One region of the Streptomyces sp. NPDC052496 genome, then DNA from elsewhere that is predicted to be linked to it. Evidence: riboswitches for the same ligand, from Rfam matches in the RefSeq annotation. Region 1 holds a riboswitch; each other region holds the start of a gene.
The links. A riboswitch is a leader RNA that binds a small molecule or an ion and turns the genes downstream of it on or off. The one in region 1 is predicted to bind cobalamin.

Region 1 (3,953 bases):
ACGCCTCCGGGCGCGCGCCCGAGTCTGCCCGACAGCACCAAAGCGGCCCTGGCGTCACACGGGCTCCGGGTGCCGGCCCTTCCCCGTAACGTCACGGCGACCAGGGCCGCCGTCATCCGGCTGGTCAACCGCGAACGGGCGAAGGCCGGCTGCCGTCCCGTACGGGCGCACCGTACGGTCACCGAGGCCGCTCAGCGGCACAGTGACCACATGGCGCGCGACGGCTCGCTCTCGCACCGGGAGCGCGGCGGCTCGGGGCCCGGCAGCCGGCTCTCGGCCGTGGGGTACGACTGGCGCCGCGCGGGCGAGAACATCGCGCGCGGCCAGCGCGGGGCCGCTGAGGTGGTACGGGCGTGGGCACGCAGTCCGGAGCACCGAGTGGTGCTGGCCGACTGCGCCTTCCGGCACGCGGGCGTGGGCATCAACAGCGGAACCGACGACCGCGGCCCGTGGTGGACGCTGCTGCTGGCCCGCCCCATGTGAGGCCGTATGGCTACGCCGTACGGACCCGGACCCGGACCCGGACCCGGGCCTGCGCACCAGCGCACGCAAGCACACACCCGAACCCACACCCACACACACGCCCACACACACGCCCACGCCCATACCCACACCCGGAAACAGCGCCCCCGAGCTCCCCGGGCGCCAACACCCCCGGGCACCGGCGCCCCCGAGCCCTAAACACCCACCCTCAACGCCCCGACGCCACCACACCCCCATCCACCTCGCGAGAAACTCCCGCCCCCCGAACCCCGGTAGCCCGTTCGGCCAGTTCGCCGAAGAGCAGGCCGAAAGCGGTCCACAGGGTCAGCTGGATGCCGAGTGCGGAGAGCCGGAACTTCCAGAGCAGCAGGGCGGGGAAGTCGGCGGGGAGTTCGTTGACGGCCGGCAGGAACGCGTAGGCGAGGCCGACGGCCACGGCGAAGGCGGCCAGGGCGGCGACCGTGGCGTACCAGGTGCCCAGGCGGGGTGCGAGCCGCTTGCCGAGGATGACGGCGGCGACGGTCAGCAGCACGCTGAGGGCGATCATGAGGAAGTACAGCGCGGTGCGCTTGCCGATGGAGTCCGGGTCGCCGACGGACGGCGGGTTGGCCGGGTACTTCAGGAACGGTACGAGGTAGACCGCGGCGAAGGCGGCGCCGGAGAGCAGCAGGGCGGTGGCGCGCGGGCCGAAGCGGCCGGTGCGCCCGAGGGCGAAGCAGTAGGCCAGGGCGGCGATCCCGCCCAGCGCGACGCCGTAGACCAGGATGCCGGTGGCCAGGCCGGCGGTGGACTGCACCGTGCGGCTGACGACCTCGGCCTCGTGTTCGTGGGCGTGCGCGTCCTCGAAGGCGATGGCGGCGTCGACCTGCGGTTCGCCCAGCAGGTAGGCGACGAGCAGGGCGAGCAGGCCGGCCGCGAGGCCGGCCAGCATGCCGCGCACCAGGAGGGATCTGACGGTGGCGGAGTTCATGTACGGACGCCCCCGGTCAGTGGCAGGGGAAGCCGAGCAGGTGCCGTCCGTCGTGCACCCATTCGTGCACGCCGGTGCCGGAGAGCAGTGCGGTGGCGCCCTGTTCGGCGCCGACGAAGTAGAGCAGGACGAGCATCAGCACGCCGCCGAAGACGGCCCACGGCAGGACCGTCCTGATCGGCAGGGTGGCGGGTGCGGCGGAGCCGGTGGTCGGCGGTGCGACGGACTGGGCCATGGCGGTACCTCCTGGGAAATCACGCGTCCCGGACAGTGGATCGTCACGACAGGACGGGTCTGGCTCGCCCGTCGGCCCCGTGCGGGACCGGTGCGGGTTCACAGTGGCGCGACCGCGCCGGATTTCCACCGGCTTCCGTCATGTCATCGTCAATATCATCGGGAACGTACCGCGTGGCGGCGGCCGGGCCAAGGCCCCCGGGTGGCCGTGAAGGCGCACGGTGGCGGGCGCGCGCCCCGCTGTTCCCTTGTGCGCCACCAGGATCTCCACCGGAAGAGGTGCACATGACAACACGGGTGACGTTGGTCTCACCGGCTTTCGACGACGCGCTGCACGCGGTGCGCTTCCCGGCCGATGAAGCACTGACGCCCGCCGGGCTGCGCCGCGCCCGCGCCGCCCGCCCCGCCGCTGCCGCGCTGCCCGCCGGCCGGGTCCTGACCTCGCCGTCCGTGCGCTGCCAGGAGACGGCCGAAGCCCTGGGCCTGCCTGCGGTACCGGACCCGGGCGCCGCGGGGTGCGCGATGGGCCGCTGGCGGGGGCTGGCCCTGGAGGACGTGCTGGCCGCCGAACCGGAGGCGGTCGCAGCCTGGCTCGCCGACCCGGACAGCGCGGCGCACGGCGGCGAGTCGCTGACGCGCTTCCTCGGCCGGGTGACGGACTGGCTGGCCGGTCTCGCGGCGGAGGGCGGCCGGGTGGTGGCCGTGGTGGAGCCGGACGTCGTACGTGCGTCCGTGGTGTGCGCGCTGGGGGCACCGCCGTCGTCCTTCTGGCGGGTGGACGTACCGCCGCTGTCCGTGACGGCGCTGAGCGGACGGGACGGGCGGTGGAACGCCCGGGTGGCGGCGGAACTCGGGACGGGGCCCGGGCGGGGGGCGGAGCCCGGGCAAGGGGCGGAGCCCGGACAGGACGCGGAACCCGGACAGGGAACGGAACCCGGGCAGGGGACGGAGCCCGGGACGCAGGACGCGGAACCCGGACAGGGAACGGAACCCGGACAGGGAACGGAACCCGGAAGGCAGGACGCGAAACCCGCACAGGCCGCAGAACCCGCACAGGCCGCAGAACCCGCACAGGCCGCGGCGCCCGAGGCACCATAGCCGCGGCCGCGCGCCGCCGTATCCTGGACGGAGACGGTTATTGCACATAACTCGCAATAACGAATCCGGCGGGTACGAAGGAGCGGTGCGGTGGCATCTCCAGGCTCTCCAGTGGTGCTGGGGATCGAGTCCTCCTGTGACGAGACCGGGGCCGGCCTGGTCCGGGACGGCAAGCTGCTCGGGCACGCGGTGGCGTCCAGCATGGACGAGCACGCGCGGTACGGCGGCGTCGTACCGGAGATCGCGGCCCGCGCCCACGTGCACTCCCTCACGCCCGTCGTACGCCGCGCGCTCGACGAGGCGGGCCTGACCATGGCCGACATCGGCGCGGTGGCCGTGACCACCGGCCCCGGCCTGTCGGGCGCCCTCCAGGTCGGGCTGGCCGGCGCCAAGGGCCTGGCGTACGGGCTGGGCGTGCCGCTGTACGGGGTGCACCACCTCGCCGGGCACGTCGCCGCCGACACCCTGGAGCACGGCCCGCTGCCGGACCCCTGCATGGTGCTGATCGTCTCCGGTGGGCACACCTCCCTCCTCCTCGTACGGGACCTGGCGCGTGACCCGATCGTGCACCTCGGCGACACCCTCGACGACGCGGCCGGGGAGTGCTTCGACAAGGTCGCGCGGGTCTTCGGCCTGCCGTACCCGGGCGGCCCGGCGATCGACCGGGCCGCGCGCGAGGGCGACCCGAAGGCCGTCGCGTTCCCGCGCCCGCTGACCGGGCCGCGCGACGACCCGTACGGCTTCTCCTTCTCCGGCCTGAAGACCGCCGCCGCGCGCTGGGCCGAACGGCACGCCGGCCAGGAGCTCCCCGTCGCGGACGGCGCGGCCTCCCTCCAGGAGGCGGTGGCCGACGTACTGACCCGCAAGGCAGTCGCGGCCTGCACGGAGCACGGCGTGGGCACCCTGGTGGTGGTGGGCGGCGTGGCCGCCAACTCGCGCGTACGGTCCCTCGCCGAGGAACGCTGCCGGAAGGCGGGCATCACCCTGCGGGTGCCGCCTCTCCGCCTCTGCACGGACAACGGCGCGATGATCGCCGCCGTCGGCGACCTCCTCGTACGGGCGGGCGCCGAGCCGGCCCCGCTGGACCTCTCGATCGACCCGTCCGCGCCGCTGGAGTACGCGGCCCTGCACCCGGTCGCCAGGGCGGCGAAGGCCGCCGCGTAAGAGC
Region 2 (3,953 bases), on a different contig from region 1:
CAGGCCCAGCCCGTCCACCGTCCCGGCCTTCGACTCGACCTCGTCCTCGATCCGCTCGCCCAGCATCTGGAAACCGCCGCAGATGCCGAGCACCGGGCGGCCCTCCGCCGCCCGCCGCCGGACCGCGTCCGCGATGCCGCGCTCGCGCAGCCACTGGAGCGCGCGGACGGTGCCGCGGGTGCCGGGCAGGACGACGAGGTCGGCGTCGGCCAGTTCCTCGGGGCGGTCCACGAACCGGACCACGACGCCCGGTTCGGCGGCCAGCGCGTCCACGTCCGTGAAGTTCGACATCAGCGGTACGGCGGCCACCGCGACCCGCAGCACGTCGGCACCGTGCGGCGGCGCCACGACGCTCTCGCGCACCGCGCCGCGCAGCGACACCCGCAGGCCGTCCTCCTCGTCGATGCCCAGACCGTGCGCGAACGGCAGCACCCCGAGGGTGGGCCGCCCGGTCAGCTCCTTCAGCATCTCCAGGCCCGGTTCCAGCAGCGTCACATCGCCCCGGAACTTGTTGACCAGATAGCCCGCGACCAGCGCCTGGTCCTCCGGGGACAGCAGCGCCGTGGTGCCGAAGAACGAGGCGAACACCCCGCCCCGGTCGATGTCGCCGACCACCACGGCCGGGATACGGGCGGCGCGCGCGATGCCCATGTTCACGATGTCGGTACGCCGCAGGTTGATCTCCGCCGGGCTGCCGGCACCCTCGCAGATCACCGCGTCGTGCGTACGGCGCAGCTCCTGGAGGCAGTCCGTGACCGTACCGAGCAGCTGCTCCTGGCGCCCCGCGTGGTAGCCGCGCGCGCTCAGCTCGCCCACCGGCTTGCCCATCAGCACGACCTGGCTGCTGCGGTCACTGCCCGGCTTCAGCAGCACCGGGTTCATCAGCGCGCTCGGCTCGACGCGCGCCGCCGCTGCCTGCATGGCCTGTGCCCGCCCGATCTCCGCGCCCTCGCGCGTCACGAACGAGTTCAGCGACATGTTCTGTGCCTTGAAGGGCGCCACCTTGACGCCCTTGCGGGCCAGCCAGCGGCAGATGCCCGCCGTCACCACGCTCTTGCCCGCGTCGGACGTGGTGCCCGCCACCAGCAGCCCGCCGCCGAGCGGAGCCCCACCCGAACCGTTCACCTGGCACTCCTCGCCGTGCGTGCGTTGCCGCTCACTTGGTCCTCCTGGCCGTACGGGAGCGCCGCAGCGCCCCGGCCGCCAGCCTGCCCGTCACCGTGGCCGCCAGCGCCAGCGCGCTCACCCGGCGCGACAGCCGCACGGCCCGCTCGACGTCCGCCACCGCGACGGGCCGCCCGGCGTCACCGTTGAGCACCGGCCGGTGCTCGACCCGGCCGCCGTACGCCAGCGTGCCGCCCAGCCGCACGCCCAGCGCCCCGGCGAACGCCGCCTCCACCGGGCCCGCGTTCGGGCTCGGGTGGGACGGGCCGTCCTGCCGCCAGGCGCGCCACGCGCCCCGCCGGTCCGGACCGGCCAGCACCGCCAGCGCGGCGGTCAGCCGGGAGCCGGGGAAGCCGGCCACGTCGTCGAGGCGGGCCGAAGCCCAGCCGAAGCGGCGGTAGCGCGGGGACTTGTGGCCCACCATCGCGTCCAGCGTGTTGACGGCACGGAACGCCAGCAGCCCCGGCACGCCCGCGACCGCGCCCCACACCAGGGCGCCGACCACCGCGTCCGAGGTGTTCTCGGCGACGGACTCGACCACCGCGCGCGCCAGCTGCTGCCCGTCCAGGGCCTGCGGGTCGCGCCCGCACAGGTGCGGCAGGCGCTCGCGCGCCACGTCGAGGTCGCCCACGGCGAGCGCGCCGCCGACGGCCCGCGCCTCGCGGCCCAGCGAGGTGCCGCCCAGGACGGCCCAGGTGGCGGCGGCGGTCAGCGCGACGGAGGCGGGAAAGGCGGCGGGGGAGCGGCGCACGGCGCGGTCCAGCAGCGCGGCACCGGCGGCGGTGCCGCCCGCGAGCAGCGCGGTGTGCAGGGCGCCGCGCCCGCGGTCGTCGCGCCACAGGCGGCGTTCCACGGCGGCCGCGGCCCGCCCGAAGGCGGCCACGGGGTGACCGCGCCGGGGATCGCCCACGGCCAGGTCGCCGAGGAAGCCGAGGGCCGCGCCGCACGCGTAGCCGGCGTGTTCGGCACGCATCGGATCAGACCGCCGTCACGCCTCGGAGGGGCGGCGTGGGGGTACGTCCAGCAGATCTCGAACTGCGGCCGGGCATGGCGGTAGGTCCTCACTCAGGGTCCGCGCCCTGGTTCGACGGATACGGCGACGAGAGTCTCCTGGCTCCCCGGATCGGCGCTTCCCCCGGCCTTCCAGTCCGTACGGGAACCTGCGTCGCGGGACGCGGACCGTGGCCCTTGGTGGAGGGGCGCTCCCCGGTGACAGTGGCGGGACCGCGCCGGATTCTCACCGGACTTCCTCATCTGTCGCCGATTGGCTCCGGCAGTCCACCACGCTCCGCGAAGCCCGTCAACTCGCGCTTGACCTGCGGCGCGGGGCCGTGCCGGTGCCTGTGTCCAAGGACACAGCGGCCGGTGCCCGGCACGCCGCGGAAGGACGTCCGGCGAACGACGACGGGGCGCCCGGCGGACGCGGCGGGTGCCGCGGCCACCGGACGCCCCGGGGCGCCGTGCCGGTGCCGGTCAGGCGGCGACGATCAGATAGATCCCGTACGCCACGGCCGCCGCGCACAGCGCGAAGCAGGCGTACGCCCCGGCCCGCGCCGCGCCGCCGGGCGCGCCGGCGGTCACCGGCGCGCCCTCCTGCCGCGGCGTGCGGGACGTGCCGACGATGCCGAGGGTGAACAGGCCCACGATCCCGACCGTCACGACCAGCGTGACACCGAAGACCTGGCCGAGCGCTGCCCAGTCGATGCTCATTGCGTTCTCGTTCCTCCGTGGGAGCCGTGCGGCCGGGTCAGCCGGCGGCCGAGCCGGCCTTGGCGCGGCGCCGGTCGTGCGTCTCGTGCGGGTGGGCGGCCACCGGGTCGGCGATCACCGGGGCGGCGCCGACCGGGTCCGCGAGCGGCGCTCCGGCCACCGCGGGCGCCGGGACGGCGGCCACGACCGGGCCGGCGGGCGGCGGCGCGACGGCCTGCAGCGCGGTGGTGACGACGCCGGCGGGCTCCGCCGCCGGGCCCTCGTTGACGTTGGTGTGGTCCACCGGCTTGCGCCGGGAGGCCATCCAGATCGCGCCGCAGACGGCGAGGGCCAGGACGGCGACGGCCGCGATGCCCCAGTCGCCCTGGTCGGCCAGGAGCGCGGCACCGGCCGCGACCAGCCCGGCGGCCGGCAGCGTCAGGCACCAGGCGGCGGCCATCCGGCCCGCCGTGGACCAGCGCACCACGCCGCCCTTGCGGCCCAGGCCGGAGCCCATCACCGCGCCGGAGCACACCTGGGTGGTGGAGAGCGCGAAGCCGAGGTGGGAGGAGGCCAGGATGGTGGCCGCGGCGCCGGTCTGGGCGGCGAAGCCCTGCGGCGGCTGGATGTCGGTGATGCCCTTGCCCATCGTGCGGATGATCCGCCAGCCGCCCAGGTACGTGCCGAGGGCGATGGCCAGGCCGGCCGAGGCGATGACCCACAGCGGCGGGTCGGCGTGCGGCGCGACGACGCCGCCGGTGATCAGCGCGAGGGTGATCACGCCCATCGTCTTCTGGGCGTCGTTGGTGCCGTGGGCGAGGGAGACCAGCGCGGCCGAGGCGATCTGCCCGGCGCGGTAGCCCTTGGCGGTGTCCTCCTCGGCGCGGTTGCGGGCCAGCCGGTAGGTCAGCCGGGTCGCGGCCGTCGAGGCCAGGCCGGCCACGATCGGGGCGGCGACGGCCGGGATGAGGACCTTCATGACCACGGCGCCGCCGTGCACGCCGCTCGCGCCGACGGACACCAGGGTCGCGCCGATCAGGCCGCCGAACAGGGCGTGCGAGGAGCTGGAGGGGAGTCCGGCCAGCCAGGTGACCAGGTTC
Region 3 (3,953 bases), on a different contig from region 1:
GTCGTGGACGTACAGGGGGTCCTGCGGCGGCGGGCGGCGGAAGCCGGGCCCGGCGGGGACGAGATCGGTCGCCTTCGAGGTGAACGCGACCCGGCGGCCGTCGGCGCTGATCGACGGGAAGGCGGAGGCGCCGTTCGCCTGGCTGCCGTCGCTCGCCACGCTCACCCGTTTCACCGTTCCCGCCTGCACATCGTGGACGAAGATGTCCAGGCGCTCGTTGGTGTCGCCGGGGACCAGGTCCGGGCGGTAGGACCCGAAGGCGAGCCGGCGCCCGTCGCCGCTGAGGGCGAAGTTCTGGACCCCGTACCCGTACGGGGACTTCCCGGCGCCCGCGGTGGGGCTCACCGTGCGCCCGGTGCGGCGGTCGTGGACGAAGACGTCGCCCTCGCCGTTGGTGTCGCCGGGAACCAGGTTCGTCGCGCCGGAGTGGAAAGCGACGTACCGCCCGTCGGCGCTGATCTCGGGCGAGCCGGAGAGGGCGTCGCCGCGCGTGCCGTCACCGGCGACGCTGACCAGGTCGACCTTTCCCGTCCGTAAATCCTTGACGTAGACGTCCTGGTGGCCGTTGGTGTCCGTGGGCCCCAGATTGGTGGCTTCCGAGGTGAATGCCACGAACCGCCCGTTCGCGCTGAGCCGCGGATCCCCGGAAAAACCGTTTCCCTGCGTCCCGTCCGCGGCGACACTGACCCGCTCGGTGGCCGGCGCCACCCGCCCCGCGACAGCCACCCGCCCCGGGGCAGCCGCCGACGACGCGGGTATCACCCCCACCACGACACACGCTCCCGCCACCAGCCCCACGGCGCGCACCGCGCCACGCGCCGTACCTGCTTTTCGCATGTCTCCCCCCTCACCCACGACCCCCACCCGCCCCGCCGGCGACGGAGCAGACAAGGAGCCAATACGCTTCCAGGAGTCCCGGTCAACGCGTCAGGGGCATTCCGCGCCACCGATACGCCCCCTGCATCAGCCCCCGTCCAGGCCGCCCCGAACGGCCCGGGAACAGGCCCGGAACCCCCCGGGAACGGCTCCGCGGCGGCCTCGTGACACCCTCCCGTAGGCCCCGAACCCTCCTGGGAACGCGCCCGGATCAGCCCCCGAATACCACGGCTTTGGACAACCCCGCGCCAACGCGACACAAGATATGGGGGTGGGTGCACGGGGCGGCACAAGATGTATGCTCGTGCTCGCTGTCGTCGCAGGGGAATCCGGTGCGAATCCGGAACTGTCCCGCAACGGTGTACGTAGTGCGCAAACCGCACCCGTGAGTCCGAAGACCTGCCCACAGCACGCCCGCGCCAGGACCGGCGCGGTCGTCGATACGTCCGGGTCTCGCGGGTTGGACCGGTGGACGCTGCGCGGTGTGCCCGCGCACCCCTTGCCGTACCGGGGGTGCCGCACGCCCGCACGCGCCGCCGTGCCCTCCCCAGGCCCCCGCCGAGTGAGGGAGAGCAGCACGTGACCATCGCGCCAACGGAGCCCGCAGCAGCCGAGCAGGTCGCGCAGCCCGCGAAGGACACGCAGCCCCAGCAGGGCACCGGCGGCCAGGCCACGGACGGCCCCGGCACCGCCCTGCTGCGCACGCTGACCGACCTCACCGCCGACCTGCCCGCCACCGACCCGGGCAAGATCGCCGCCGCCGCGCTGCGCGGCCGCCACCCCGGCTCCGACGAGGCCGAGCTGCGCTCGCTGGCCATGGAGGCCGCGGCCGGCCTGATCGGCGACGAGCCGCAGTACTCCAAGCTGGCCGCCCGCCTGCTGACCCGTGCCATCGCGGAGGAGGCGGCCGCGGAGGGGGCGGTCGCCTTCTCCGCCTCCGTCGCCGCCGGGCACCGCGAGGGCCTGATCGCCGACAGCACGGCGGAGTTCGTACGGACCCACGCGGCGCGCCTGGACGAGCTGGTCGAGCGCGCCCTGGCGGACGGCGCCGACGACCGCTTCGGCTACTTCGGCCTGCGCACCCTGCACTCCCGCTACCTGCTGCGCCACCCGATCTCCCGCCAGGTGATCGAGACCCCGCAGCACTTCCTGCTGCGGGTGGCCTGCGGCCTGGCCGAGGACCACAGCGAGCGGGCCGTGGCCGACGTCGCCGAGCTGTACCGTCTGACCAGCACGCTCTCGTACCTGCCGTCCTCGCCGACGCTGTTCAACTCCGGCACCCGGCACCCGCAGATGTCCTCCTGCTACCTGCTGGACTCCCCGCTGGACGAGCTGGACTCGATCTACGACCGCTACCACCAGGTGGCGCGCCTGTCGAAACACGCCGGTGGCATCGGCCTGTCGTACTCCCGGGTCCGGGCCCGCGGCTCGCTGATCCGCGGCACCAACGGCCACTCCAACGGCATCGTGCCGTTCCTGCGCACCCTGGACGCCTCGGTCGCGGCCGTGAACCAGGGCGGCCGGCGCAAGGGCGCGGCCTGTGTCTACCTGGAGACCTGGCACGCGGACCTGGAGGAGTTCCTGGAGCTGCGTGACAACACGGGTGAGGAGGCCCGGCGCACCCACAACCTGAACATCGCGCACTGGATCCCCGACGAGTTCATGCGCCGCGTCGAGGCCGACGCCGACTGGTCGCTGTTCTCCCCCAGCGACGCGCCCGAGCTGGTGGACCTGTACGGCGACGCGTTCGACGCCGCGTACCGCAAGGCGGAGGCCGAGGGGCGCGCCGTCAAGCAGGTCCCGGCCCGCGTCCTGTACTCCCGGATGATGCGCACCCTCGCGCAGACCGGCAACGGCTGGATGACCTTCAAGGACGCCGCCAACCGCACCGCCAACCAGACCGCCGAGCCCGGCAAGGTCGTGCACTCCTCGAACCTGTGCACCGAGATCCTGGAGGTCACCGACGACGGCGAGACGGCCGTCTGCAACCTCGGCTCGGTCAACCTCGCCGCCCACCTGGGCAATGAGGCCGACGGCTGGGAGGAGGCGATGGACTGGGAGCGGCTGGACGCCACCGTCCGTACGGCCGTGACCTTCCTCGACCGCGTGGTGGACATCAACTTCTACCCGACCGAGCAGGCCGGCGCCTCCAACTCCCGCTGGCGCCCGGTGGGCCTGGGCCTGATGGGCCTCCAGGACGTCTTCTTCCGGCTGCGGCTGCGCTTCGACTCGCCCGAGGCCAAGGAGCTGTCCACCCGGATCTCCGAGCGGATCATGCTCGCCGCGTACGAGGCGTCCGCCGACCTCGCCGAGCGGCACGGCCCGCACCCGGCCTGGTCCGCGACCCGTACGGCCCGCGGCGTGCTGCACCCGGACCACTACCCGAACGCCGAGCCGCGCTGGGCGGACCGGTGGGCGGCGCTGCGTACCCGTATCGCGGCGACCGGTATGCGCAACTCGCTGCTGCTGGCCATCGCGCCGACCGCCACCATCGCGTCCATCGCGGGCGTGTACGAGTGCATCGAGCCGCAGGTGTCCAACCTGTTCAAGCGCGAGACGCTGTCGGGCGAGTTCCTCCAGGTCAACGCGTATCTGATCGAGGAGCTGAAGGCGCTCGGGCTGTGGGACGCGCGGACCCGGGACGCGCTGCGCGAGGCCAACGGCTCGGTGCAGGAGCTGGACTGGATCCCCGCCGAGACCCGCGAGCTGTACCGCACGGCCTGGGAGATCCCGCAGCGCGCGCTGATCGACATGGCGGCGGACCGTACGCCCTACCTCGACCAGAGCCAGTCGCTGAACCTGTTCATGGCGTCCCCGACCATCGGCAAGCTCAGCTCGATGTACGCGTACGCCTGGAAGCGCGGCATCAAGACCACGTACTACCTCCGCTCGCGTCCGGCGACCCGTATCGCCCAGTCCGCGCGCGGCACGGGCGGGGGCGCGCAGACCGCTCCCGTACCCGCTCAGGCGGCCGATCCTGAGGCCGTCGCCTGCTCCCTGGAAAACCCCGAGTCCTGCGAGGCATGCCAGTAATCATGACTACCGCACCCGAGAAGACCGACACGCCCGAGACGACC
Region 4 (3,953 bases), on a different contig from region 1:
CTCGGTCGCGTACGACCAGCCGCCGTCCCCGGAGGCCGGGGCGCCGGCGGCGGGCCCGTCCCAGAACGACCAGTAGCGGTACTCCTGCGCCTGGGCGGGCGCCGCGCCCAGGCCGGTGACCGTACCGGCCAGGGCCAGGGCGCCGAGGAGGCGCGCGGAGCGGGAGCGGGGCAGCGGCGGGCGTCGCATCAGAGGCCGTTCTTCTTCCGGCGGCCGCTGATCAGGAACCCGATGCCCACGCACGCGACGAACACGACGCCGAAGACCCACCACGCGCCGGAGCCCTGCTCGTCCTGGTCCTTGGCGTCCTTCTCGGGCGCGGCGGACGGCGCGGAGCTGCCGGCCGGCTTGGGGCCGGTGGCGTTCAGCTGCGCGACCAGGTCGGCGCCGCCGAAGGCGCGCGGGTCGGCGCCCGCGGCGTGCGCGGCCAGCACCAGCTGCGCGTACGCGGCCGGTCCGGCCTCCTTGGCCCAGTTCGCGGAGTTCTTCTGAAGCCACTGCAACGGCTTTTGCGCGGCGGCACCGTGCCCGCCCGCGGCGAGTGCCACGACGGCATCGGCGGTGTTGCCGACGTCCGGCTGGTCCCCGGCGCCGGGCATCGCGGACTTCAGGTGCTGCCCGCCCGCGCCGAGCTGCGCGACCAGGTAGGCCGCGCCGCCTTCGGAGGCCTGCTGCGGGTTCCGCTTCGGGTCCTCGCCCCCGGCGCACTTCAGGGGCTCGACCGGCTCGTCGACGTCCTTGCCCGCCGGGTCCACCACGAAGCCCTTGCCCAGCCCGCCGAGCACGGCGGCGGCCGTGGCGTCCGCGTTCGGGGCCAGCTTGCCGTCCTTGGGCTGGAAGGCGAACGCGCCGCGCTCCCCCTCCTTCGCGTCACAGCCCAGCTGGAAGGAGACCAGCGCGTCGTACGGGGACTTGTCGCCCTTCTTGACGGACTCCGGCTTCTGACCCGCGGCCTGGAGCGCGCCGATCACCACGGAGGTGGAGTTGGCGTCGCTGGGCGAGCCGCTCATCGAGGGCCAGCCGCCGTCGTCGTTCTGTACCGACTTCAGCCACTTCACGGCCTTCTGTACGGCGTCGTCGTGCCCGCCGAGCGCGGCCAGCGCCTGGACCGCGGCACCCGTCTGGTTGGTGTCCCGCATCGTCTTGTCGTCGCAGGCCTTCGCCGGTTCGGCGCGGTACGCGCTGAAGGCGCCGTCCGCGCACTGCTGTCCGGCGAGCCAGTCGACGCCCGCCACCGACGGACGCACCCCGACGGTGCGCTGCGCGAGGAGGGCGAGCGACTGCCGCCACACGCCGTCGTACTGCGGGTCCTTGGTGCCGTACAGCCCGTCGGGCAGCTTCGACGCCTTGGCGGCGGGCGCGGGGGAGTCGGCGGCCGCCACCGGGGCACCGGCCGCGCACAGCACGGCGGCCCCGGCCAGCGCCGCGGCGGCGCGCCGCGCCAGGGCGGCGAGGGTGGGGGCCGTGGAAGCCCTGGGGGCCGGGGAAGCCTGGGAAGCCGTGGTGGCCATCGGGTCGGTGCCTCTCGGGTCAGTTCGCTGCGGTGGGTCCGCGGTGGGCCGGTGTGGGTGCTGCGGTGGGTGCGCAGCCGCACTCGGACGCCCCGCCGCCCGCCGGTCGGTGACCGGCCGCGGTGGCACCGGGCTCAGCTCCGCATACCTCGACGGTGCCGCGCACCGGCCGTCCGCGCGAGGAGGCGCGGCCTGCCGGTGGCGGGAGCCTTGGTCGTGCCCCAGCGGGTGCTCCGGCTCACCGGGCGTACGGGGCCCGGCGCGGACGGCCGGTGCGCGGGATCTTCTCACGGTCCCGGCGGCGGCCGGTGCGGCGGTGCCGTACGTCCCGGATCACGGTTGCGGGTCAGCGCCGGATTTCCACCGGCTTCCCCCGATCGGGCACAGGATGAAATTGTCTCGCACACCTTAACCGGCGGGCCGGGGGAGACCCGGGCACGGGCCCGCCACCCGGCGCTCCCCCCGCTCCGCCTGCCGCCCGCTCCTCACACCGCCCGGTACGTCACCGGCTCCGGCCCCGGCACCGCCTCCGCCAGCCCCAGCCGCACCAGCCGCCGCAGATGCGCCTCCGCCTCCGAGACGGCGATGTTCCGCGACCCGTACGGAATCCGCTCCCACGGCCGGTTCCACTCCATGGCCTCGGCGAGCTGCCACGGCGTGCGGGGCACGGCCAGCAGCGCGCGCAGGCCGGCCAGCCGCTCCTCGTGGTGGGCGAGGAGCTCGCGTACCCGGCCGGGCGCGTCGGCGAAGGCGTGCTGGTGGGCGGGGAGCACCTCGGCGGGCGCGAGCCGGGCGACGCGTTCCAGGGAGGCCAGGTAGTCACCGAGGGGGTCGGTGACCGCCGTGTCGCCCGGGTCCTCGTACAGCCCGATGTGCGGGCTGATGCCCGGCAGCAGGTGGTCGCCGGAGAAGAGCCGGCCGTGGCCGGGCCGCCGCGCCGGATGCTCCTCCTCCAGGTGCAGGCACACGTGGCCGGGCGTGTGGCCGGGTGTCCAGACGGCGCGCAGCCTGCGGCCGGGCAGGTCGAGGAGCGCGTCGGGGGTGATCTCCCGGTCGGGCAGCGCGGCGCGCAGCCCGGGGAGCTCGCGCACCTGTCCGCGGGCGCGGGCCAGGCGCAGCGGTGCCAGGTGACTGTCGGGTGCCCCGGCCGCGGTCAGCTTGGCGATCAGGTAGTCCAGCCACCGGCCGGGTTCGGCCTCGCGGGTGCGGCGTACGACGGCGGTGTCCGCGGCGTGCATGGCGAGCCACGCGCCGGACGCCTCCCGTACGCGGGCGGAGAGGCCGTGGTGGTCGGGGTGGTGGTGGGTGAGGAGGACGCCGTACAGGTCGGTGACCTCGAAGCCGCAGGCGGCGATCCCGGCGGTCAGGGTGTCCCAGGCGTCCGGGTCGTCCCACCCGGTGTCCACCAGGACCGGGCCGCGGCCGGTCTCCAGGAGGTGGACGAGGGTGTGGCCGAGCGGGTTGTCCGGTATGGGGACGGCGATCGACCACACGCCGCCCCGGTGGTCGGTCACCCGGGGTCCGCCCGCCGCCGTTCCGGTCCGGGCCGCTGCCGTCATCCGCCGCACCTCCGCCTCCGCGCGGACGCGCCGCGCCCCCGTACCGAGCATTGCCCAGCATAACTAGAACTGGTATCAGTCCTGATGCGGCGTCAGAAAATCTGCGTACCGCTCCAGGTGCGTGATCACCCACCGGTCGACCCGCAGGAGGCGGCAGCCATGAGCGCACTCGTCGAGTACGAACAGCTCTACATAGGCGGCGAGTTCGCCGACCCGGCCGGCGGCGGCACCATCGAGGTGGTCTCGCCGCACACCGAGCAGGTCGTCGGCCGGGTGCCGCACGCCTCGCGCACCGACGTGGACCGGGCCGTCTCCGCGGCCCGCGCCTCCTTCGACTCCGGGGTGTGGGCGGACGCGCCGCTCACCGAACGGATCGCGGTGGTCACGCGCATCAAGGACGCCTTCGCCGCGCGCAGCGAGGAGATCGCCAGGGTCATCAGCACCGAGAACGGCACCCCGTACACCTCGGGTGTGATGGTGCAGGCGCTGGCCTCCGTGCTGGCGTGGGACGCGGCGCTCACCGTCGCCCGGGACTTCCCGTTCGAGGAGCGCCGGGCCGGTGTGCTCGGGCCGCTGCTGGTGCGGCGCGAGCCGGCCGGTGTGGTGGCGGCCGTGGTGCCGTGGAACGTGCCGCAGTTCACCGCGGCGGCCAAGCTGGCGCCGGCGCTGCTGGCCGGGTGCTCGGTGGTGCTCAAGGTGTCGCCCGAGACACCGCTGGACGCCTATCTGCTCGCGGACATCGCGAGCGGGGCCGGGCTGCCCCCGGGGGTGCTGTCCATCCTCCCGGCGGACCGCGAGGTGAGCGAGTACCTGGTCGGGCACCCGGACGTGGACAAGGTGGCGTTCACCGGGTCGGTCGCGGCGGGCAAGCGCGTCATGGAGG

Region 2: another riboswitch for cobalamin. It lies ahead of AB0L45_RS36685 (cobalamin biosynthesis protein); the one in region 1 lies ahead of AB0L45_RS09015 (CbtB-domain containing protein).
Region 3: another riboswitch for cobalamin. It lies ahead of AB0L45_RS04620 (ribonucleoside-diphosphate reductase subunit alpha); the one in region 1 lies ahead of AB0L45_RS09015 (CbtB-domain containing protein).
Region 4: another riboswitch for cobalamin. It lies ahead of AB0L45_RS31880 (prenyltransferase/squalene oxidase repeat-containing protein); the one in region 1 lies ahead of AB0L45_RS09015 (CbtB-domain containing protein).

Annotation. Positions count from the first base shown of each region.
Region 1 covers NZ_JBFAUH010000005.1:52,041-55,993, reverse strand. The annotation lists gene AB0L45_RS09025 (CAP domain-containing protein) at 1-483, shown strand, start outside; gene AB0L45_RS09020 (CbtA family protein) at 692-1,453, opposite strand; gene AB0L45_RS09015 (CbtB-domain containing protein) at 1,470-1,688, opposite strand; cobalamin riboswitch at 1,723-1,866, opposite strand; gene AB0L45_RS09010 (histidine phosphatase family protein) at 1,973-2,785, shown strand; gene tsaD (tRNA (adenosine(37)-N6)-threonylcarbamoyltransferase complex transferase subunit TsaD) at 2,876-3,949, shown strand.
Region 2 covers NZ_JBFAUH010000043.1:31,475-35,427, reverse strand. The annotation lists gene AB0L45_RS36690 (cobyric acid synthase) at 1-1,125, opposite strand, end outside; gene AB0L45_RS36685 (cobalamin biosynthesis protein) at 1,157-2,137, opposite strand; cobalamin riboswitch at 2,268-2,418, opposite strand; gene AB0L45_RS36680 (hypothetical protein) at 2,638-2,874, opposite strand; gene AB0L45_RS36675 (inorganic phosphate transporter) at 2,912-3,953, opposite strand, start outside.
Region 3 covers NZ_JBFAUH010000002.1:261,504-265,456, reverse strand. The annotation lists gene AB0L45_RS04625 (hypothetical protein) at 1-837, opposite strand, end outside; cobalamin riboswitch at 1,158-1,298, shown strand; gene AB0L45_RS04620 (ribonucleoside-diphosphate reductase subunit alpha) at 1,456-3,909, shown strand; gene AB0L45_RS04615 (ribonucleotide-diphosphate reductase subunit beta) at 3,912-3,953, shown strand, end outside.
Region 4 covers NZ_JBFAUH010000029.1:44,708-48,660, reverse strand. The annotation lists gene AB0L45_RS31885 (SCO2322 family protein) at 1-189, opposite strand, end outside; gene AB0L45_RS31880 (prenyltransferase/squalene oxidase repeat-containing protein) at 189-1,511, opposite strand; cobalamin riboswitch at 1,717-1,915, opposite strand; gene AB0L45_RS31875 (MBL fold metallo-hydrolase) at 1,997-3,070, opposite strand; gene AB0L45_RS31870 (aldehyde dehydrogenase) at 3,230-3,953, shown strand, end outside.